DNA from 2 places in the Fictibacillus iocasae genome. Region 1 is predicted to be linked to the other one. Evidence: riboswitches for the same ligand, from Rfam matches in the RefSeq annotation. Region 1 holds a riboswitch; the other holds the start of a gene.

Region 1 (12,306 bases):
TGGCAAGCTGCGGACCTGCTTTTATGGGATTTTTATTGCAATGTTTCATTAACAGCGCGGTGAGCGAGACAGATATTTCAAAAGCCCAGGCGACGACTCTGGCCACCGAAATGATCATCGGAATGGGCAAGCTGCTGGAAAAAGAGGTCTACACACTGCCCGCATTAATTCAGAAAGTTTGCGTGAAGGGCGGAATCACGGGAGAAGGCATCAAGATTTTAAAGGATCATGAGCACTTATTTGATGCGGTGATCAAGAAAACACACGAGAAATACCATGAGGACTGCGAGAAAATCACAAGCCAGTTCCAAGTAAAAGAAGAACTTCCTGAAACGTGACACGTTCAATGTACCGCATTCATAAAAAGAACAAAAGCCGGGAAATCCCGGCTTTCATAGTTCATCGAACCCATTATCGTCCAAAACTTTGGTATACTGTCTCGATTTCTGCTCAAAAAAGTCGCTTTTTCCCGAATTTACATCTGAATAGGCTTTTATCCATGGCAGCGGATTCGTTCTGCATCCTTCAAACGGGCGCTCAAAGCCGAGCTCATTCACCCGCTTGTTGGCCATAAACCGGATATATTGCTCCAGTTCATCCATGTCCAGCCCAACAGCAGCATCTTTTAAGACATGCCTACCCCAGTTTGCCTCAAGTTGTGCTGCTTTCTTAAAAGAATTTTGCACAAACTTCTCCGTTTCTGAGCTGTTCAGCTCAGGATACTGCACTAGCAGCTCACGAAATAGTTTGCAGAACAAATGCACATGCAGCTGTTCATCGCGGTTAATATAATTGATCATTGTTGAAGTCGAGATCATCTTTTGGTTTCGAGCCATGCCATAGAAAAAACAAAATCCTGAATAAAAGTTCAGACCCTCTAAAATCACGTCAAAGACGATCGACTTCATGAACGTTTCAGGCGTAGGATACTCCGCGAACGCATCGTATACCTCAGCGATAAAATCGTTTCGCTCCCTTAATACCGGATCAGACTTCCAATACTCAAATACTTCGTCTTGTTTGTTTTTTGGCACAAGGCTGGAGAGAATGTAAGAGTATGACTGGTTATGCACAACTTCTTGAAAAGACAAAGTCGTCATGAGCGCAACAAGACTTGAATCGGTCAAAAACTGTGCTGCTCTTCCGCTGTAATCCGTCTGAATGCTGTCCAAAAAGGCGAGCAGGCCGATAATTTTGTTGAATGCCTCGCGCTCATGCTCTGACAGAAGAGGAAACTGCCTTATATCATTGGACATGTTGATCTCAAACGGTGTCCAAAAATTGCCGAGCATGTTCTTGTAAAGCGGATATGCCCATGAGTATCGCACATCATCCCAGTTAAGCACGTTTGAGCTTTTTCCATTGATTATTCCGGTCGAAGCGTTCGGCGCAGCCGGATCATACAATTTCCGCACTTTTAGTGGCTCATGGATGGTTTTAACTTTCACAGCTGTCACACCCTTCTAGTTCCGTTGATGTAGAACGTGTATAATAGGTCGTCTTTAACCCGCTATTCCAAGCGTCAAGATGAAGATTGAGCAGTTCTTTCGCCTTAATCTGATTTGTTACATATAAATTAAAAGACAGTGATTGATCCACATGACGCTGCCTTGCACTGTTTTGGCGAATGCTCCAATGCTGGTTGATCATAAATGCCGATTTATAAAACCAATACGTTTCAGAAGAAAGATCTGGCGCCGTAACTGGTATGCGGTAGTTTTTCTTTTCTTCTGAATACAGTCTATTAAAGACAGGATCGATGCTCGGAGTTGAATTGGCGATAATCGATGTCGAAGCGTTCGGCGCGACGGCGAGCAAGTAACCGTTGCGCATGCCGCTGTTAGCAACTTTATGGCGCAGTTCCTGCCATTTATCGCTCTCGTACCCTCGCGCTTCAAAATAGTTTCCGTTCATCCATTCCGAACCCGCACACGCTGGATAGGCCCCTTTTTCCGCTGCCAGCTCAGCACTCGCGCGAATGACAAGATAGTTAATCTGTTCATACAGCTCATCCGCAAAGATCACCGCTTCTTCTGTTTCCCACCCTATTTTCTTTAGCGCAAGAAGATGATGCCACCCAAACGTCCCGAGTCCGATCGCCCGGTATTTTTTATTCGTCAGCGCTGCCTGCGGAACATCGAGTGTGTTCACATCAATCACATTATCGAGCATCCGAACCTGTATTTTTATCAGCCGTTCTAAAACCCCGGCGGTCACGGCTCGCGCGAGCGAGATGGATGATAAGTTGCATACCACAAAATCTCCAGGCTCTTTTGTAATTAAGATTTTCCCGTCTTCCGCTGCCTCCGATATCACTTTTGTTGCCGACTGGTTCTGCGTAATTTCGGTGCAAAGATTGCTGCAATAGATCATTCCCGCATGCTTGTTCGGGTTCAGCCTGTTCACCGTATCACGGTAAAACATGAACGGAGCTCCTGTTTCAAGCTGTGATTTCATGATCCGCTTCATCATTTCAATGGCCGGAATCACCGTTCTTGAAAGCTCCTCCTGTCTCACACATGCCGCATATCGGTGTCTGAACGTGCCATTGCCTTTTTCCTCATCATAACTATCTTCTAATGCAAAGCCCATCACCTGCTTCACCTCATGAGGATCAAACAAGTGCCACATTTCTCTTCTTTCTACCTTTTCCATGAACAGATCAGGAATGCATACTCCTGTAAACAGGTCATGCGTCCTTTTGCGCTCATCGCCATTATTCAGCTTGGCATCTAAAAATTCCAAAATATCTTTATTCCAAATATCCTGATATACGGCGATGGCACCCTGTCGCTGTCCGAGCTGGTCGACAGAAACCGCCGTATTGTTAAGCTGTTTCATCCAAGGAAGACACCCTGAAGAGTTGCCTTTATATCTGCGGATATCTGAACCGCGGGATCGGATTTTTCCAAGATAGACCCCTAAGCCCCCGCCATTTTTTGACACAGTAGCAGCATCTGTGTTGCAGTCGAAAATACCTCGTAAACTATCGTCCATCGTATCAATAAAGCAAGAGCTCAGCTGTCCGGAATTTTTTCCTGCGTTCGTAAGGGTAGGGGTCGCCACTGTCATATACAGGTTGGAAAGTGCCCAATACGCTTCTTTTACGAGGTTAATGCGATTTTCACGCTCTTCTTTGACCATCAATGCCATCGCGATAATCATGAAGCGTTCTTGCGGCAGCTCCATCACGTTACCATCATGATCTTTTGCTAGATAGCGGTCCGCAAGTGTGACAATCCCTATGTAGGTAAACAGCTCGTCTTTTGACTGGTCGATGCCGCACTGCAGGTCTTCTATTTCTTTTTGCGTATAGCTTTCTAGCAGCTGAGAATCATAGATTCCTTTGTTCGTCAGGTCTAGTAAAAGATTATAAAAAGAGGGATAACGCTCGCCATCTTTTCGTTTCCTGTTCTTTCCTGCCTGTTCATACAGTGTTTCAAGATACAGTCCCGCTGCCACAAACGTCCAGTCCGGCTCTTGAGGCGTCATGTAATCAAGAGCTCTTCGAATGCATTCTTGCCATGTTTCGTGTTCATCTGTGCTTTTTTCCCATAACTGCATCACTTTGTTTAAATAGTCTTCACTTTTTAACTGTGGAAATCTTTGCTGCAGTTGTTCCAGCCAATCCCCGAGCTTCGTGTTTGCTGCTGTTGCCAATCTAATCCCTCCTGCGATTTACGGGCATAGAAAAAGCCCTATCCTAAGGATAAGGCAGAGAGCAGCCGAATTTGCAGCATACCACATGCTTGGCAAGTAAGGCTTTCTCGTCCCAATCCCCGGGAACTAAAGCATACGAACAAAAGGCAGGTCTACTGGCTTTGCTTCACCCTACTCCGGACCTTCCCATGCTATCAATGAGCACAGTGGCATTTCCGTTTCGTCCACAATTACAGTTGCGGGGACAGCTCCAGCTTTTCACTGGATTCCCTATTAAGCCTAGAATTTGGCACCTTATGTTCAATATGTAGTTTACATATTCTACTTTCACACTAAATGTTGATGTTGTCAAGAGGTGAAATAGAAAGACCAGCCGTGAAACTAGATTCGATAAGTAGTCTTTTTCGCTAAAAAAATTCCGCCGCCAGCTCAGCTGACGGAGGAATTTTTTTTATTATTGAGCCGTATAGCCGCCGTCGATGACGACTGCTTGCCCTGTGATGCCTTTAGCTTTGTCACTTGCCAGGTAGATCGCATAGTCTGCGATTTCTTTCACATCGAGCAATCTTTTTTGCGGAACAAGCGGATAGATCACTTCTTCCAGCACACTCTCAAGCGGAACGTTTCTTGTTTTCGCAAGATCCTCCAGCTGGCCGCGGACAAGCGGTGTGTCCACATAACCAGGACAGATGGCATTCACGGTGATGCCGTGCTCTGCACCTTCAAGAGCAGACACTTTTGTCAAGCCGATCACACCATGCTTGGAACTGTTATAGGCCGCTTTACCAGCAAATCCGACGAGGCCGTTGATCGATGCCATGTTGATGATGCGCCCGCTTCCCTGTTTTTTCATTTGCGGAAACACTCGCTTCGTCGCGATGAATGGTGCAGTAAGCATGATTTTGACGAGCAGTTCAAATTTTTCTGTTGGAAACTTTTCTAATGGCGATACATACTGAAGACCAGCGTTGTTCACAAGCACGTCAATACGGCCGAACGCAGAGACCGCTTCGTCCAGCGCCGCTGCTATCTCGTCTTCTTTCGTCACATCACATCCAACTGAAATGGCTTGAAACCCTTTGCCTTTTAATTCTTCCGCCGTTTCTGCTGCTTTTTCTGCCTGCAGGTCGCTAATCACGACAGACGCGCCTTCCTCAGCGAATGCCGCCGCAAGCTCTTTTCCGATACCGCTTGCAGCTCCTGTAATAAAGACCGCTTTTCCATTTAAAATGCCGTTCATCATAATCTCCTTTCTTAATTAAACGATACCGAACATGTAATAAAGAGCAATAATTACGAATACCGCTGCCGTCTTGATCAATGTCATCGCAAAAATATCAATATACGATTGTTTGTGCGTTAAACCGGTTACGGCAAGAAGCGTGATGACCGCTCCGTTGTGTGGAAGTGTATCCATGCCGCCAGATGCCATTGATGCTACACGGTGAAGCACTTCAGGGCTGATACCGAGTTTTTCCGCCTGTGCCACGTACTGTTCACTCATCGTCGCGAGTGCTATGCTCATTCCTCCTGAAGCAGAGCCCGTAATACCCGCAAGTGTTGTAGTGGTAACGGCTTCGTTCACGAGCGGATCGGTAATTGTGTTAGACATCGCTTTGTTCACAGCAGCAAACCCTGGAAGTGCGGCGATGACACCACCAAATCCATATTCTGAAGCCGTGTTTAGCGTCGCGAGCAGTGCACCCCCAATCGACAAGTTCAAGCCTTTATTGAAATTACTTCTCATTCGTTTAAAGCCAAAAATGAAAACGGTTACAATTCCGATGATAAGAGCACCTTCAACCGCCCATACAGCAGCAAGTTTCGGAATTTCAATCGGAGCAACATCCTTCATCCCGAGCGCTGAGAAATCAAACGTTTTTCCATAGTACTGAGGTATAAGTGTGGTGAAAATTTTATTGAATACCCCTACAAGCAAAAGCGGCAATAGTGCGATGAACGCGTTCGGCAAGTTCGTATCGTCTACTTTCTCCGGCTCATTTTCATGTCCCGTGCCGTACCCCTCACCTTTACGCTGCGCTTGTCGGCGCCGCCACTCCAGATAAACCATCCCTAATACAAAAACAAACATCCCGCCAATGAAACCAAGCCAAGGTGCCGCCCACGTATCTGTCCCGAAAAAGCTTGTCGGTATGATGTTCTGGATTTGCGGACTACCCGGAAAAGCGTCCATCGTGAACGTGAAAGCGCCGAGTGCAATCGTTCCTGGGATGAGTCGTTTCGGAATATCAGCCGCTTTAAACAGCTCGGCTGCAAAAGGGTAGAGAGCGAACGCCACAACAAAGAGCGAAACACCACCGTACGTTAAAATGGCTCCTACAAGTACAATCGCCAGCATTGCACGAGATGGACCGATCAGTTTGATGACACTTCTCGTGATTGACTTGGCAAAGCCCGACATCTCAATGACTTTTCCAAAAATGGCCCCGAGAAGGAATACAGGGAAGTACAGCTTAATAAAGCCGACCATCTTTTCCATAAAGACGCCTGAGAAGAACGGCAGCACGTGCCCTGGTTCTGTCAGCAGGACAGCAAAAAGCGCAGCGATGGGCGCGAATAGAATGACACTGAACCCTCTGTACGCGACGAACATCAGAAAAAATAATGAAAGCAAAATAATAATAATGTCCATTACATAACCTCCTTGTTTGTTGGCATGAGAGCAGGCTCCGCTCTCAACCAATCTATCTATGCAAGAAGCGTGCCAATTCAACAACCTGATTTTCACCATACGAGATTATCAAGGATTTCCGGTTTTTCGGAACAGACAGGATGATTGCTTGTCTACATGGAAGACGTATTGCTCCGTTATTCCGGAAACACTTTCCGCAGTAACGGAAATCCACTATGCTTGAATGTTATATTTTTTTATCTTCTCATACAGCACGGTTTTTCCGATTCCGAGCTTCGCTGCCGCTTTTTTCTTGTCGAACGAGCAAGCAGCAAGCGTATCGCGCAATACTCTTTCTTCTGTCAGCTGCATGATCTGCTTTAAGCTGCTATTCTCCTGGACTGCGCTTACTTCATCATGAGAAAGAGCTGGCACCACATCCGCCGTAATGACTTCTCCTTGCGAAAAATGCGACGCAGCTTCTAAAATATTTTCCAGTTCCCGAATGTTTCCAGGCCATTCGTGAGAAAGAAACCATTCCATCACGGCTGCTTCCACGGCGATTATCCGTTTGCCGGATCGCTTGCTTATCTTCTCTAGCAGCCTTAAAACGAGCCCAGGTATATCTTCTTTTCTCTCACGCAGCGGTGGGACATTTATTGGAATGACATTGATCCGGTAAAAAAGGTCTTCCCTGAACTGCCGCTGTGATATCATCTGCGCCAACGGTCTGTTTGTTGCGGCGATGATGCGCACATCGACCTTCTTGGACACTGTCGAACCAATCGTCTCAATCTCTTTTTCCTGCAGCACACGCAGCAGCTTGATCTGCATGTGGGGTGGCAGGTCTCCGATCTCATCAAGAAAGATTGTTCCTCCATCAGCGAGCCCAAACTTGCCGGCTTTCCCCCCTTTTTTTGCGCCAGTAAACGCCCCTTCTTCATAGCCGAAAAGCTCGGACTCAAACAACGTGTCTGGAATCGCGCCGCAGTTAACTTTGATAAATGGCTTTCCGCTTCTCTCACTCAACTGATGAATGCTGTGGGCGATCAGCTCTTTTCCCGTTCCGCTTTCTCCATTAATCAATATCGACAAATCGCTGCTTGCTGCCCTTTTCACTTGGTTTTTGAGCAGCACCATTTTTTCCGAACAGCCTTCTATATCTGACAGGGAATATTTCGCACCGTTTTTTTCATGCCAGTCCTTTTTGTAAAATTCAAGCTCAGAAAGCAGGCTTTTTATGTGGCTGTTCATTTTCTTCCACTGCCCGGTATCGCGAAAGATGACCGTGCCGACAGCACCGATCACTTCTCCATCCGCGACAACAGGAATGCGGTTGGCGATCATATAGCTTCCTCTTATATACTGAAGGTCGGCGATTTCAGGAACACCGCTTTCTACCACTTTGTGCATTCTCGTGTTTTCAATGACTTCCGAAACATGCTTGCCGATTACCTCATGAATGTTTTCACCGAGAAATTCTGCATACGTCTTGTTCATGTATTGAATTACGCCATTCCGATCGACGACTACAATCCATTCGTAAGCGCTATCAATAATCGCTTCAAGAATGGAGTTCTTAACTTTTTCATCCGCAGTGAACATGATTCCACCTCCTTGATGTGCTTGAGTTCATTGTAACTTAACATCCGTTTTACAGAAACAGCGCTATAAGCATAAAGAAAACTTGGCTGAGAGTCAGCCATAGTTGCCCTTATACTTTTCCCTAAACTTTTTGACTACGTCGAATTCCTTTACTGTTAAAATGTGATATGTCTTAAAATGGAAAACAAGGGATCCGCATGACAGACACTGCTGCCAAGCGAACCCCTTGTATATACGAAAAGCAGCCCTTTATGTCAGGAAATTTTCTTCGCGATAAAAAATTGCCGCTCCGCCTCAGGGCTATCCGACGGTTCCGAAAAATCAGCACCCGTCTCTAGCAGCTCGAACCCCGCCTCTGTCAGCAGCCTGGTATATACAGACGGTTCGAAGGTGCGCTGAACATGAAGTTCGTCAAACCTTTCATAGCTGGTGCCGTTCTGCACAAAAAATGTCAGTTCATGCTCGACACTGTCCGGCCATTCACCTTCATAGCACTGCCATATGTAAGACAACTGTTCATCATTTGAGCCGAACGTGTTTCCTAAAAAAACGTGCTCCATCTTAAAGAGCGTATGTACATCAAAGAATAACAAACCATCAGGCACAAGGTGACTATGAACAGCACGAAAAGTTTGCAGCACATCTTCTTCATTCAAAAGATAGTTCAGCGAATCACAGAAAATCGTGGCCGCCTCGAATTCTCCCAGTCCTTCAATCTCTCTCATATCCTGCTCAAAAAAGGCAATGGAAACATTTTCTTTTGCGGCTTTCTCACTGGCAATCATCAGCATCTCACTAGAAAGGTCAATTCCCGTAACGTTATAGCCTTCTTTGGCGAGACGGACGCTGAAGGATCCCGTCCCGCAGCCGATGTCCAGCACACGTTTGCCGGTGAGGTTGTGCGCAGCCAATTTTTTTTTAAAATAGTGTACCCACTCATCGTATGGCGCGCTCTCCATCAATTCATCGTAATAGTAGGCAAACTGCTCATAGCTCATACGCCTTATCCTTGTGCGGTGATGATGGTGTCAACGTCCACTGTCGGCGCGTCGCCCCATAGCTTTTCAAGATTATAGTACGATCTCTCTTCGCGGTGGAACACGTGAGCGACCACATTGCCTAAATCTAGCAATACCCATCTTGCTTGGTCAAACCCTTCCATGCGTTTAATGTGCAGCTCGTTTTCTGCAGCAGAATCCTTCATTTCTTTCGCGATTGCCTGCACCTGCTTTTCAGAATTACCGTGACAAATCACAAAATAATCGGCTACGAGGGAAATACCCTTCATTTCCAAAACCACAATATCTTCTGCTCGCTTATCATCCGCGGCTTTTACTACTAATTCCATCAATTCTTTTTCGTTCAAAAGAATACCTCCTTTATTTATTGCTTCCCTTTTATTTCAAGCTGCAATCCGTTATACGTGTCGAGCGTAAGTGGATAAATTCGCTGATTTTGTTTCATTAAAAATAGTATGGTGTTCTGCACCGCTTTTAATGACGCTTTGTTCAAACAAACTTTCGAGAGTTCACGCACTTCGTCCACACCGGGAAACTGCCGGTTCGGCTCCAGATAATCGGCTAAGAAAATCACCTTTTCAAGCAATGTCATCGAGCCATTGCCTGTTGTGTGATAATAAACAGCTGAAAGGATTTCTTCGTCTTTTATGCCGATCTCTCTTTCCAGCAACAGTGCTCCAACAGGTGCATGAAGCAGCTCTGTCCCGTAATTCAGCAGGTCTTTAGGAAGATCTGACTGTTTCACGATTTCTTGCATTTCTTCTTTCGGACGGAACTTGGCATAATCGTGAAAGATAGCAGCAATACTCGCCTTATAGGCGTCCGCTCCATACCGGTGTGCCAGTTCTGCAGCCGCCGTCTCAACTCCAAGCGTATGAATGTAGCGATGCTCCGTCAGATGCGGCCTGACGAGTTCAAGTGCTTGAATTCTGTCCATATAACCCTTTTTCCTCCATAAAGTGAAGAACAGCAGGCGGGATGTAATACCGTACATTTCCGCCATCTTTCCTTCGATTCCGGATAAAAGTGGAAGAGATCTCCAAAAGCGGAACATCGATCATCTTCACGCCAAAGTCCTGCCAAGCTTGGTTAATCGGGGAATCCTTCCGCCGCACACCAGCAAAAGCGGCAATTTCTCGAAGTTCCTCAATCTTTTTCCATGTCGACAGCGAGCTGACCATATCGCCTCCCATAATGAAGGTGATTTCCTGATTTTGATCCTCGGCCAAAAGCTGCTTGACCGTGTCAATCGTGTAGGATGGACCTTCCCGGTCAAATTCAATAAGAGAAAGGCCGAATTGTCTGTTGCCTTCAATCGCAAGCCGCACCATTTCTGCGCGGTCCTGATCGGTTGCATTGCCAGCAAGTTTTTTATGCGGCGGTTTTTTTGCAGGAACCCAAACGACTCGGTCAAGCTTCAGCTGATGAAGTGCTTCTTGGGCGATTATCAAATGGCCTGTATGCGGCGGATTGAAGGAGCCTCCGAAAATACCCGTTTTTCTCATCGTACCTCCTAAGGAAGGCTGATTTTTTTCTGGTTGACTGATTCTTTGTAAAGGACGATTGTACTTCCAATCACCTGGACGAGTTCAGCTTTTGCCCCTTTAGATAAAAGCTCTGCCACTTCATCCTTATCTTGTTCGCAGTTTTGCAGGACGCTGACTTTAATCAGCTCTCTCACTTCTAGCGCCTCACTGATCTGTTTGATCAGGTTGTCGTTCACGCCACCTTTTCCCACCTGGAAAATTGGTGTCAAATGATGTGCCTCAGAACGTAAATATCGTTTTTGCTTGCCTGTTAACATAATTTCCTCCTTAATTCTTCTGTTACCTTGTCTCTCATAATCGCTGTATCAGGAAAGATGCCGGTCCACTTTTCAAATGCAAGTGCACCTTGATACACAAACATCGAGACGCCGTTATCGATGATGGCGTCTCTTTTTTTCGCTTCTGCCAAGAGCTGTGTTTCAAAAGGATTGTAGATAATATCTGACACAACGGCCTGTTGTCTTAATGTGCCCAAACGCAGCGGCATCTTCTCTGTATGTGGAAACATACCTACGCTCGTTGTGTTAATAATGATGCTATAGCGATTCAGATGGGATTCCGCTTTCTCAAGGGTGAGCGCTTGAAGAGAGGAGCTCGCCACGTCTGCAACCAGTTCTTCCGCCTTAGAATAGGTTCGGTTGCAGACGGCAATACTTCTTACACGTTCCGCAAGAAGGGCTGAAACGATTCCTCTGGCTGCTCCGCCAGCGCCGATTACGAGTACATCACCGTTATCAAGCGGAAATGGCGCAGTTTCCTTCAATCCTCTCACAAAACCGGTCCCGTCAGTGTTATATCCAACAAGCTGTGAACCTTCTTTCACAATTGTGTTAACAGCGCCAATCTTCTCAGCACTTTCATCGACTTTGTCCAAGAAGGGGATGCAGGCTGATTTATAAGGAATCGTAACATTCGCGCCGGCATAAAGCTCATTGCGCAGCATATCGATTGTCTGTTCCAGTTCCTCTGGCAGCACCAGAATCTTTTCATAAACTAATGGAAGATTCAGTGCTCCTAGTGCCGCGTTATGCATCTGCGGTGAAAGAGACTGTTCAACGGGATTGCCGATCAAAATTAATTTCTTCAATATTTCACCGCCTTAAATAAGCGATTTCCTTAAACTCACACCTGTTCCTGCCGGAGCATAAGCGGCGATCTTCGCACCTGCTTCAGGAACGGTCACCCACCCCAGACCAGAGAACACGACATCGGTTTTGCCTTCCTTTATTAAAAACTCGTGTTTCACAAGCGGCGGAAATCCTTCTTTCTCTCCAGGTGGCTGAAGCAGATCGCCCAGCTGCCGTTCGTACAAGTCATTCGCGTTCTCGAGCTTCGTACGGTGAATGGTCATCTCATTTGACAGGTGGCAAACGAATGAACGTCGTCCTCCTTTTATATAATCCAGCCTTGCGAGGCCGCCGAAAAAGAGTGTCTGTTCTTCATTCAATTGAAACACAGCCGGCTTGATCTCTTTTTTGGGCGTAATGATTTTCAATTCATTCTGGCTTACAAAGTGCGCCATCTGTTCAGGATTAATAATACCAGGGGTATCATAAAGGGCACTCTGGTCATCGAGAGGCACTTCGATCATATCAAGTGTTGTTCCCGGGAAATAAGACGTGGTGATATAATCACTTCCGCCTTCCCCGAATTCTTTTAAAAGGCGGTTGATAAATGTCGATTTCCCTGTATTCGTACAGCCGACCACATACACGTCACGGCCGTTTCGGTGCTGCTCAATCGAATCGGCAAGCTCTTCAATGCCGTGTCCCTTCGCCGCTGAAATGAAGTGAACCTTTTTAGGATTCACTCCGCGGTCAGCCGCCTCTTTTTTCATCCAAAG
Region 2 (12,306 bases), on a different contig from region 1:
CTTTTCTCCGCACACAAAACGCATTCCGGTTTGGGGTCTTGGATGTGCAGGTGGAGCATCAGGCCTGGCTAGAGCACATGATTATTGCAAAGCATACCCAAAAGCCAACGTCATTGTGCTTGCTGTTGAACTATGCAGCCTAACGTTTGTGCATAATGACCGCAGCAAGAGCAACCTTGTCGGGACCTCTCTTTTCGCGGATGGCTGTGCCGCTGCACTGATCAGCGGGAATGAATCCCGTCTAGCCGCGGATGCTTCTGGGATTCCTGAGATCCTTGATACGCTGTCCACCTTGATGCCGCACTCCGAAGATGTGATGGGCTGGGAGATTAAAGATGAAGGTCTTCATGTTGTGTTTTCTAGAGACATCCCGAACATCATATCCACTTGGCTGCAGCCGAACGTGGAAAAATTCCTCATCCCGCATCAGCTTACTGGACGGGACATCAAGCATTTTATCGCCCATCCAGGTGGAAAGAAAGTTTTGCAGGCATACGAAGAAGCCCTGGGATTTGAATCAAACCGTACAGAAATTTCAAGGAATGTGCTGAGAGACCATGGCAATATGTCTTCTGCGACTGTTTTATATGTCTACCGTGAATTTGCGAAGCAAAAGCCAAAAAGCGGCGAGTATGGTTTAATCGCTGCATTAGGTCCAGGCTTCAGCTCCGAGCAGCTGCTCGTCAGGTGGTAGAAGATGACGGTATTTTATCTTTTCTTCGGCTTTCTCGTATTTCAGCGTATCGGGGAATTGATCATCGCCAAACGAAATGAGAAACTCCTTAAAAGAGAAGGGGCTGTTGAATTTGGTGCCTCTCATTATCCTTTTATTGTCGGGCTCCATATCATGTTTTTTGTTTCTTTGCTTATTGAGGTCGCCATTTTAGGAGGCGGGATCCATCCTTTTTGGCCGGTTATTCTCGGTCTTTTTCTTTTCGTCCAAGGTCTTAGAGTATGGGCATTGCTATCACTAGGGAAATATTGGAACACTAAAATTCTGCTTGTTCCAGGTGCGAACGTCATCGCAAAAGGGCCTTACCGGTTCTTGCGGCACCCAAATTATTTGGTGGTCATTCTCGAGCTGCTGCTTGTCCCGCTCCTTTTTAACGCATACGTCACAGCGCTTCTTTTTTCTGCATTAAACGTCTGGATGCTTTCAATACGCATTCCAGCGGAAGAGTATGCTCTGAAGGAATTTACGGATTATGATAGCCGCCATGGCAGCAACAGCCGATTTATGCCTGGTGCTGGCAGGAAATAATTCCAACTCATAACTTGTCTTTTATTGCATAAACTTGTACAAACGCAGTAAAGGACGGGATGATGGATGTCTCGATATAAAACGATTGTAAAGATGACGATAGCGGTAATTTTATTGTTTTCTGCCATCCCATTGAAAGCTGCCGCCGATGGACCAGGTGTTTCTGCACACGGCGCGGTGCTCATGGAGCAGGAATCAGGGCGGGTGCTTTTCGGCCGGGACGAGCATTCACCCATGAGAATCGCGAGCATCACGAAAATCATGACGGCAATCATCGCTGTGGAATCAGGCAAGCTGGAGCAAAGAGTGAAGATCTCAAACAGCGCTGCCGGAACAGAAGGATCTTCTCTTTATTTAAAGCCGGGAGAAACGGTGTTGTTAAAAGATCTTGTGTACGGCCTGATGCTACGTTCTGGAAATGACAGTGCGGTGGCCATTGCCGAATACGTCGGCGGAAGCCTCGACGGTTTTGTGTACATGATGAATGAAAAGGCCAGGGAAATCGGGATGAAGGATACGCTGTTCCAAAACCCGCATGGATTGGATGATCATGAAGATCATTATTCGAGCGCGTTTGATATGGCGCTGTTAACACGATATGCCATGGAGAACGACCGTTTTAAAGAAATTTCAGCGACTGAGGTTTACCGCTCTCCACAGGAAGGAGAAAAGTGGGACCGTGTTTGGCGAAATAAGAACAAGATGCTTAAATACTACAAGTATTCTACAGGCGGCAAAACGGGCTATACGAAGCGGGCAAAGCGGACGCTTGTTTCAACCGCCGAGAAAAACGGTATGGAGCTTATCGCCGTCACACTCAATGATCCAAACGACTGGGATGACCATGAACGCATGTTCGAATGGGGATTTCATCAGTTTGACCTTGTCCCTATCGTAAAAAAGGGGCCAGTGTCTGGCGTTCAAAAGGCATATAAAAATAAGGTAGAGGCAAACCGCACATTTTATTATCCGTTAAAGGAATCTGAGAAACAGGATATATCCTCTACCATAAATGTGTACCGTTATCCAAAAGACGGTAAATGGAAAAATGGAGAAGCTCCAAAGCCAATAGGCCGGCTGTTCATTGAACTAGCCGGCGTTGAGATTGGCAATCTACCACTCTATTATGAAGGAGAAGCACTGATCAAAGAGGATATCGGGGTATGGAAGTCGCTGAGACAGATGTTCTCACAGTTTTTCTTTGTGAAAGCAGAGGACAGCACCGATGGTTAATTACATCTGGGTCGGTCTTATGGTTACAGGGTTTATAACTGCCGCTCTGAACGGAACGATGGATAAAGTGAACGAAGCTCTTTTTACGAGTGCCAAGGAAGCGGTTACTTTGAGCATCGGGATGGTCAGTGTTCTAGTTTTCTGGCTCGGTCTTATGAAAATAGCAGAAAAAGGCGGCCTGCTCGAGATGCTTGCTGTTGTGTTCCGGCCTATTGTTCGACTGCTTTTTCCTGATGTTCCGAAGAACCATCCGGCTCAAGGGTATATCCTTTCTAATATGGTTGCAAATTTGTTTGGACTTGGCAACGCGGCTACACCGATGGGAATTAAAGCGATGGAACAGCTGAAACTGTTAAACGGCGGAAAAGACGAAGCGAGCCGCTCGATGATTACCTTGCTGGCGATCAATACGTCAAGCATCACGCTGATTCCGACTACCATCATTGCAATCAGGATGAGCTACCATTCCGCGACACCTACGGACATTGTCGGGCCGACCTTGATGGCAACGGCTTGTTCGACCGTCGGTGCGATTCTTATTGACCGTTACTATTATTACCGTTCGGTAAGGAAGGAGACACGTTGATGGCTGCCGTTCAATCCTTTTCCGTTTGGTTTATTCCTATACTAATAGGTTTCATTCTATTATATGGCACCATGAAGAAGGTGCCTACTTATGAAACGTTTGTTGAGGGCGGAAAAGAGGGTTTCTCGATGGCTATTTCCGTTATCCCGTACCTTGTTGGCATGCTCGTAGCGATTTCCGTCTTTCGGGCTTCTGGAGCGTTAGACATCGTTTTGGATGCATTCCGTCCGTTATTTTCATTGCTCCATGTGCCTGCAGAGATTGTTCCGCTTGGCCTATTGCGCACCATTTCAGGTACAGGAGCGCTCGGCATGACGTCCGATCTGATGGCGACGTATGGACCGGATTCGTTTATTGGCAGGCTGGCATCCACCATACAAGGAAGCACAGATACGACCTTTTACGTACTGACGGTTTATTTTGGAGCAGTAGGCATCCGGAAGATGGGCTATGCCTTAAAAGTAGGTCTCCTAGCAGACTTGATTGGATTTGCAGCATCAATCGTCGTAGTAAGTTTAGTATTTTGATAGCGTGTTCACAGGCAGCTGCCGCTTTGGCCAGCTGTCTTTTGCATGAGGGGATGTTGGATAAAGGCGGATTTTGATGTATGATGTATGATGAGGTGAAGGAATGGAACGTTTACAAAAAGTGATCGCCCACAGCGGTGTGACTTCTAGAAGAAAAGCTGAAGAAATGATAGCAGAGGGCCGTGTGAAGGTGAACGGCACGACGGTAAGAGAACTTGGTACGAAGGTCTCTCCAAAAGACAGAATTGAGGTTGACGGCGTTCAAGTGCAGCGTGAACAGCCTGTGTATTTCTTAATGTACAAACCATCCGGAGTCATTACCGCTGTCACGGATGATAAAGGAAGAAAAACAGTCGCTGACTATTTCAAGGATATTGTGGAAGAGAGGCTGTTTCCAGTTGGCCGTCTCGACTATGATACAACGGGTGTGCTGATCATGACTAATGACGGCGAGTTCGCTAATGTGCTCATGCATCCTAAATATAAAGTAGAAAAAACCTATATCGCCAAAGTGAAGGGCATCCCGGAAAGAGAACAGCTGAAAAAGCTCGAGCGCGGTGTCATCTTAGAAGATGGAAAGACAGCTCCTGCCCGGGCTAAGCTGCTGTCGATGGATAAAAAGAAGCAGACGGCCATCATTGAACTGTCTATATCAGAAGGAAAGAACCGTCAAGTAAGAAGAATGTTTGAGCATATCGGACACCCTGTACAAAAATTAAAGCGTGAAAAGTACGCGTTTTTGGATGTGAAAGGCTTGAACCCGGGAGAGTTCCGCGAACTGACTCCGCATGAGGTGAAGCTTCTTCGCAACGCGGCTGTCACACAAACGTCAAAAAAAGGCCGATAACAGCCTTTTTTTAGCGTTATCATTAAAATGGGCAGCAAGGAAAAAGGAGCGGATACGCATTGAAAGGGAACGGACGATTTTGGTTTCGATCCATATTGCTGGCATGCATCGCGGCGGCTGTTGGCTACACGGTCTACAGCAGTTTTTTTGAAGATGAGCGGACGCTCGTCAACACAGGCGACAAGGCACCTGATTTTGTCCTGACCGATGTCAGCGGCAAGGAAATAAAGTTAAGCGATTACAGAGGCCAGGGGGTGTTCTTGAATTTCTGGGGAACCTGGTGCAAGCCGTGCGAACGCGAAATGCCGTATATGGAAAGACAATATAAAGAATTCAGTCAGCAAGGTGTCGTCATTTTAGCGGTGAATGTCGGAGAATCAAACATAGCCGTTGAAGATTTTCAGGATAAATACCGTCTTACGTTTCCTATCCCGATGGATAAGAACAGGGATGTAACGAGGGCATACGGCATCGGTCCGATTCCGACAACGCTTCTGATTGACAAAAACGGAAAGGTGATTGAAAAGACAAGCCGTTCTTTGTCAAACGATGACATCCTTAGCATGATGAATAAAATCAAGCCTTAAAAGTTTGCCGAAGGGGGGCTCATAACATGGATACTATGATTTGCGAATGCAGTCATCATAACCCTGCCGGAACGCTGATCTGCCAGTCTTGCGGCAAGCCATTTGCCGAAGCGAAGGAAAATATGGAAGCAAGCATGCGTTATGAAGGAACAGCGAGAAGATCACAAACCTATAATCAAACGGTGATCGATAAGGTCTGGAATTTCTTTTCATCCGTTAAAGTCGGCATCTGGATTATTATTATCATTCTTGTAGCTGCGGCAATAGGAACCATATTTCCACAGCAGATGTACATACCGCAGACCGTAGATCCCGCATCGCACTATGAATCAGAATACGGAAATTTAGGGAAAATCTATTACTTGCTTGGGTTTCATCAGCTTTATGGCTCATGGTGGTTTATCGTATTGTTGGGCATGCTCGCTCTTTCCATCATTGTAGCAAGCATCGACAGGGGCGTTCCGCTGTACAAATCACTTAAACGTCAGAAGGTCGTCCGTCATGATCAGTTTCTGAAGCATCAAAGACTTTTCGCTCAAGACGTGAAAGGTGATCTCTCAGAGATGAAGCGAGCGCTTTTGGCTCAAAAATATCATGTGAGAGAAGAGAACGGCAGTTTATTTGCTGAAAAGGGACGTTTTTCAAGATGGGGCCCTTACGTGAACCACGTAGGACTCGTCTTGTTCTTAGCTGGTGCGATGCTTCGGTTTTTCCCAGGCATGTATGTAGAAGAAGTCCTCTGGCTGCGCGAAGGTGAGACTGCCGCCATTCCAGGGACACTTTCAGATGAAGGGCAATATTATCTGAAAAACGAGAAGTTCATCCTGGAATTTTACGATAAAAATGATAAGCAATTTAAAGACGCGCTGCAAAGCACCTCTAATCCTGTTCCAAAGAATTTCCAGACAAATGCGGTGCTCTATCAATCATCCGCCAAAGGAACTCTAGGCGGATCAGAACCGCTGAAAAAAGTGAAAGAAGGAAAAATTCAAGTCAATAAACCGTTGAAATTTGACTCCTTCTCTCTCTATCAGACAGATTTTAAGATGGATGAACTGAACAAAATGTCATTTTCTCTTCTTGATAAACAAACGAAAAAAAACCTAGGCACATTTGAAGTGGACTTGATTAATCCACAAAAAAAGTATGACCTAGGTAAAGGCTACACCGTTAGCCTTGGAAAGTATTATCCTAACTACTTCCTTGAGGACGGCGTGCCGAAGACGAAGAACTATGTTCCAGATAATCCCGCTTTTGTTTTTGAAATGACATCGCCTGAAAACGATAAAAAAGAAAAGGCCTTCGTCGCGATTAAAAACAACATTGAGATGGACGGGAACCGCTACAAAATTGAGTTTGCCGGAATTAAAACGAAAAATCTTACGGCTCTTACTGTAAGAAAAGATTATACCTTGCCTATCGTATCAATGGGGGGCATCATCTTTATGATCGGAGTGGTTCAAGGTTTGTATTGGAACCACCGCCGTATATGGGTGAAGGAAAAAGAAGGGACCCTTTGGATTGCCGCTCACACGAATAAAAACTGGTTTGGCTTGAAAAAGGATCTGCAGTCGCTCTCAGAAAAAACAGGCATTCCCATGCCAGAGGACCGCACAGCGGCAAAGAGCGCATAAGTTTAAGTAGGGAGAGGTAATACATGATGGCTCAGCTCAGCAGCTCGCTGCTATATGCAGCGTTTATCACTTATTTGTTTGGCACGCTATTCTTTGCTATGTCGCTTTCAGACAAAAAACAGAAAACGGCTTCTTATTCCAAACGCTGGGGCAGAATCGGCTACATCACATCAATCGCCGGTTTTGCACTGCAGCTCGGATATTTTTTTACAAGGTGGGCTGCCAGCGGCCACGCCCCGGTATCCAATCTGTTTGAGTTCACCACTTTTTTTGGCATGATGATGGTGTTTGCTTTTATTATTCTTTATGCCATTTATAAAACAAACGCACTTGGGGTATTCGCGATGCCGGTCGCGCTCTTGGTTATTGCATACGCCGGCATGTTTCCAAAGGAAATTTCTCCTCTTATTCCAGCGCTTAAAAGCGACTGGCTGAAAATACACGTTACAACGGCTGCATTAGGTGAAGGTATTCTGACGATTTCCTTTGTCGCCGGATTGATTTATCTGATCGGGACGGTCAAGCAAGATACCTCCACTAAGGAAACGAAATGGCTTGAGGCTGTGCTGTATTTTCTTTTATGTGTTCTGGGCTTTATTATCGTCTCGGTCACGTTTAAATCCGCAGGATACGAAGCTGTCTATTCATTTACTGCAAAAGGCGGAAATACGGTGCAAGCTGTTTATGAGATGCCTGTCATCGCTGGACCGGCGGACGCAGTGGAAGAAAAGGGCGGATTTGGCCCGCTGTTTGATGCTCCTGGCTGGATGAACGGCGAGAACGCGGCCGTCAAGCTGAACACGATGATCTGGTCTCTATTATCAGGAGGGCTGTTATACGGTCTTCTTAGACTAGTATTACGCAAAAGGCTGGCAGCAGCTATGCAGCCGAAGCTGAAGAATTTAAATCCCGAGCTGCTTGATGAGATCAGCTATCGAAGTGTCGCGATCGGTTTCCCCGTCTTTACTCTCGGAGCATTAATTTTTGCGATGATTTGGGCACATGAAGCATGGAACCGATATTGGGGATGGGACCCGAAAGAGGTATGGGCTCTGATCACCTTTCTCTTTTATGCTGCTTATCTGCACCTACGGCTGTCACGAGGCTGGCATGGAGCAAAATCAGCATGGCTTTGCGTCTTAGGGTTTGTGATTATTATGTTCAACCTTATCGCTGTAAACTTAGTCGTTGCAGGCCTTCATTCATACGCCTAACAAGGTGAGCAAGCCCTCATAAGGGCTTGCTTTTTTTGTAGTTTCAGGCGCGTTGCTGTATGATAAGAGAGGGAATGTTTACAAAATAGAAGCAGGTGATACCGTGAATCAAGGTGAAGCGAGAATACTTATTGTTGATGATGAAGAACGCATTCGAAAATTGCTGAAAATGTACTTAGAACGGGAAAATTACGAAACGGAAGAAGCAGAGAACGGGGAAGAAGCGCTGCAGATGGCACTGTCTATGAACTTTGATTTGATCCTGCTCGACCTCATGCTGCCTGGGATGGACGGTATAGAAGTTTGTGAAAAACTGCGCGAGAAAAAAGCGACGCCTGTTATCATGCTGACGGCTAAGGGAGAAGAGCTGAACCGGATTTCCGGATTTGAAGCGGGAACGGATGATTATATTCCAAAGCCGTTCAGCCCAAGAGAAGTCATCTTGCGGGTGAAAGCGCTGTTAAGACGTTCTTCGACTACCCGGTTTTTAGAGACGGATACGGTATCCAAAAACATTATCGTATTTCCGCACCTGACCATCGACCATGATGCACATAAGGTCATCGCTGATGGAAATGAAGTGAACCTAACACCAAAAGAATATGAGCTGCTCCACTATCTGGCGAAAACGCCTGATAAAGTTTATGCGCGCGAACAGCTGCTGAAGGATGTATGGAACTATGAATTTTTTGGCGACCTGCGAACGGTCGATACCCATGTGAAAAGGCTGCGCGAGAAGCTGAACAAAGTATCGCCTGATGCGGCTGCGATGATCGCAACGGTATGGGGAGTCGGCTATAAGTTTGAAGGTGCCGAGTAAATGCTTTGGAGAAGTGTTGTTGGCAAGCTTTGGCTGACCATTCTTTTGCTGGTGCTTGCTGTCTTGATCATTCTTACTATGCTGCTCACACAATTTTTTGAGACGTTTCATGATAATCAAGCAAAAGACCAGCTGGAAAAAATGGCAGACAGGCTCGTTGTCATTTTAGAAAGTGACGAGAACAGCGTTGAAGCCGTCCGGAACACAAAAGAGATGGCAGAAGTGTATTCGATGTCCGTCATGATGATTGACAGCGAAAAACAGCCGGTGTTGGAAGCTTCCGGTGAAAGCGAAATATCACTAAACGTGTTTCTTACCGAAGAGCAGTTAAAGGAAGTGCCAGAATTAAAAACGAAGCGTTTTGTTAAAGATGAGTTCCCATTTGTTGAAGATAACAGAGCTGAAAATCATACGATGATCATCTATGGTGAGCCATACCGAGACCGCAGCGGCGGAACGGGTGCTGTCTATGTTTACCAATCGATCGAAAATATTGCAAAAACCACGGATCATGCGAAAAAACTGATCTTTATTGCCGCCGGAATCGCGATCATCCTCACGACTGTGTTTGCCTTTTTCTTATCCAGCCGTATAACAGCTCCCCTTCGTAAAATGAGGGAAGCAGCTATGCTTGTAGCGAAAGGTGAGTTTGATGCGAAGGTGCCCATCCTGACCCATGATGAGATCGGTGAGCTCGGCATGACCTTTAACCGCATGGGCCGGCAGTTGAAAAATTACATTCAAGCACTGAACCAAGAGAAAGAACAGCTTTCAGGTGTACTTAGCTCGATGGCGGACGGCGTGATCACGTTTGACAGGAAAATGAATATTTTAGTCACGAACCCCCCGGCTGACCGTTTTTTACAGGCGTGTTATTATGAGACGGGGATGGCAGAGAACGATAAGATGAGCTTGCCTGAATCTGTCATGCTGCAATTTAATCAGGTCGTCACCCTAGAGCGCGAACAGCTGATCGAAGTAACGCTGCAAGGACGTTCTTGGGTCGTTGTGATGACACCGCTCTACAATCAATCCATGATCAGGGGTGCTGTTGCGGTCTTGCGGGATATGACAGAAGAGCGCAGGATGGATAAGCTGCGAAAGGACTTTGTCGCGAACGTGTCGCACGAATTAAAGACTCCGATCGCCATGCTTCAAGGATATAGTGAGGCGATCGTCGATGATATTGCGGAGTCTGAAGAAGAGAAGAAAGAACTGGCAGGCATCATCCTGGACGAATCGCGCCGAATGAGCAGGCTTGTCAATGAACTGCTGGATCTTGCCCGTCTTGAGTCTGGCCAGATGAAGCTTTACCGGTCCTGGATTAACGTTCCTGAATATGCTGCTAGGGTGCTGCGCAAGTTCCATGGGCCTGCAAAGGAAAGGAACATTCAGCTGCAGCTTGAGACGCAGATTGATAATGTACAGAATGAACTTTATGCAGATGCTGACAGACTAGAGCAAGTGCTAACTAATTTAATCGACAATGCGATCAGGCATACAACAGAAGGCGGAAGTGTCATGTTAAAAGCAGATATAACAGATTCCGCTGTCAAAATGGATGTTATGGATACGGGGAGCGGCATTTCGGATGAAGATCTTCCGTTTGTTTTTGAACGCTTTTATAAAGGCGACAAAGCGAGGACTAGGGGAAAATCGGGAGGAACGGGACTTGGCCTTGCAATAGCTAAAAATATTATTGAAGCTCATGATGGAATCATTACAGTCCACAGCAAAATCAGTGAAGGAACGACATTTTCCTTTGTTCTGCCCCGAAATGTGGAATAATACCGCATAATACGGCGTTTTTTATTGTTTCATAAGAAACAATTGGAAAATTAACTCTTTGCTGCAGCGGAAGCTTCGGCTATAATGAAGAATGTGAATTGCATACGAATTAACAGGTGCAGCCTGATCAAGAGTCAGGTTAGCTTAAAAGGGAAAACGGTAAAAGCCGTTGCGGTCCCGCCACTGTAAATGGGAGATTCTTAAAAAGGATGCCACTGTTCAAATGAATGGGAAGGTGTTTAAGAAACAATGACCATGAGCCAGGAGACCTGCCTGTTACGAGACTGCAGCATGACCTACGAGGATAGGGAGGTGTTGGCCGATCGAGTGTATTTACTTGCACTCTCTGTCATCATGTGTTTTCCCCATGCGTTTGTCCGCATGGGTTTTTTATTTGCTCTTTATTACATAAAACAAAGGAGAAAGTGATGAGCATGAAAAATTTATTACCTTTACTTTTCGCAGCTATACTGATGGTTTCTGGATGTGGGCAGGCGGAAAAAACCGAGACAGCTGAAAAGAAGAACGTAACGGCAAGCCAGGATAATAAGCAAGAGCAAGTAACCATTGTATTAACAAAAGATAATGGAAAAGAAGAAATTGAGAAAAAAGACGTTTCGATCAAAGAAGGCGAAACGGTCATGGACGTAATGAAAAGAGAGTTTGAAGTGAAAACCATGTATGAAGACTCATTCATCAGTTCAATCAACGGAACAGAAGGCAATGAAAAAGACAAAACATCATGGTTTTTCTCTGTTAACGGTGAGGAAGCGATGAAAGGGGCAAAAGAAATCAAATTGAAGAAAGGCGACAAAGTAGGCTTCGATTTCCGTAAATATGAATAGCAATCGATTAAAGATGCTGACCTTGCTTGCCGTTCTATCGGCATTGCTGACGGTAGGCAGGGTATCGTTCCAGTTCATCCCTAATGTCCAGCCGAATACAGCCATACTGATCATCGCATCTTTTGTTTTGGGCCCAACTTATGGACTGGTTCTTGCTGCAATCAGCACCATCACAAGCAATCTTTATTTAGGCAGCGGGATCTGGACAATCGGCCAGATCGCAGCGTGGGGAAGCATCGCGGTATTCAGCGGCTTAATCGGAAAAAGAAGGACACAACTCCCGCACTGGGCACTAACTGTGTACGCGGGATTGTGCGGTTATTATTTCGGTATAGTGATGACGTTGTTCAACGCTCCATATCTCGATCATCTATGGGCCTATTATCTTGCAGGCTTGAGCTTTGATACGAACCATGCTGTTGGAAATATGCTATTTTATGCTGTACTCGCCAAACCTCTTTTCTTCATTATGAATAAGCAGATGCATGTTAAGGAAAAGTCCGGAGCAGCTTAGGTCAAAGAGATTTATAACAACTTTTTCGGCAGCAGGGCATACACTATTAAGGTTATGTCAAAGGAGGCTGCTATGAACGACTATATGTTAAGAATTTCTGCTGTGCTCTTTCTGACTCTTTGTATCGGAATGCTCTTTCTGACTGCAAAGATGGGAGCTTAAAGACCGTACATAAGGGGAAACCGTTATGGAGTAAAGAGACGAGAAGCCTCCGCGCTTTTTAATGCGGAGGCTTCTTGCTGTTCATAGTGAGAGAGAACTCGAACTCGGGAAATGAAAACAAAAACAGATGGAAATTTTTAATTGACAATGATTATCATCCTTAATAAAATAAAAGCAAGCCTTTGTCCTAAAGGCTTGCTTTTGTGCCATCTATTCGTATTTTAATGCGTCCCCATCAAACGGCTCGTCTGCTACTTTAATAGAATCAGTCGGGCATCCTTCAAACGC

What was found. A riboswitch is a leader RNA that binds a small molecule or an ion and turns the genes downstream of it on or off. The one in region 1 is predicted to bind cobalamin.
Region 2: linked by a shared signal. The riboswitch ahead of ACFQPF_RS05905 (DUF4430 domain-containing protein) and the one ahead of ACFQPF_RS13540 (ribonucleoside-diphosphate reductase subunit alpha) in region 1 are both predicted to bind cobalamin.

What each region holds. Positions count from the first base shown of each region.
Region 1 is NZ_JBHTCP010000046.1:4,667-16,972, forward strand. Features, by position in the region: gene comER (late competence protein ComER) at 1-338, shown strand, start outside; gene ACFQPF_RS13535 (ribonucleotide-diphosphate reductase subunit beta) at 393-1,433, opposite strand; gene ACFQPF_RS13540 (ribonucleoside-diphosphate reductase subunit alpha) at 1,438-3,660, opposite strand; cobalamin riboswitch at 3,789-3,972, opposite strand; gene ACFQPF_RS13545 (3-hydroxybutyrate dehydrogenase) at 4,115-4,900, opposite strand; gene ACFQPF_RS13550 (GntP family permease) at 4,919-6,313, opposite strand; gene ACFQPF_RS13555 (sigma-54 interaction domain-containing protein) at 6,527-7,897, opposite strand; gene ACFQPF_RS13560 (class I SAM-dependent DNA methyltransferase) at 8,152-8,895, opposite strand; gene rsfS (ribosome silencing factor) at 8,901-9,245, opposite strand; gene yqeK (bis(5'-nucleosyl)-tetraphosphatase (symmetrical) YqeK) at 9,281-9,853, opposite strand; gene ACFQPF_RS13575 (nicotinate-nucleotide adenylyltransferase) at 9,831-10,421, opposite strand; gene yhbY (ribosome assembly RNA-binding protein YhbY) at 10,430-10,720, opposite strand; gene aroE (shikimate dehydrogenase) at 10,714-11,550, opposite strand; gene yqeH (ribosome biogenesis GTPase YqeH) at 11,563-12,306, opposite strand, start outside.
Region 2 is NZ_JBHTCP010000011.1:50,859-63,164, forward strand. Features, by position in the region: gene ACFQPF_RS05850 (type III polyketide synthase) at 1-694, shown strand, start outside; gene ACFQPF_RS05855 (isoprenylcysteine carboxyl methyltransferase family protein) at 698-1,261, shown strand; gene ACFQPF_RS05860 (serine hydrolase) at 1,328-2,494, shown strand; gene ACFQPF_RS05865 (nucleoside recognition domain-containing protein) at 2,487-3,080, shown strand; gene ACFQPF_RS05870 (spore maturation protein) at 3,080-3,607, shown strand; gene ACFQPF_RS05875 (pseudouridine synthase) at 3,711-4,454, shown strand; gene resA (thiol-disulfide oxidoreductase ResA) at 4,514-5,041, shown strand; gene resB (cytochrome c biogenesis protein ResB) at 5,068-6,675, shown strand; gene ccsB (c-type cytochrome biogenesis protein CcsB) at 6,702-7,889, shown strand; gene ACFQPF_RS05895 (response regulator transcription factor) at 7,993-8,709, shown strand; gene ACFQPF_RS05900 (ATP-binding protein) at 8,710-10,497, shown strand; cobalamin riboswitch at 10,595-10,788, shown strand; gene ACFQPF_RS05905 (DUF4430 domain-containing protein) at 10,932-11,342, shown strand; gene ACFQPF_RS05910 (ECF transporter S component) at 11,335-11,856, shown strand; gene ACFQPF_RS05915 (ferredoxin) at 12,229-12,306, opposite strand, start outside.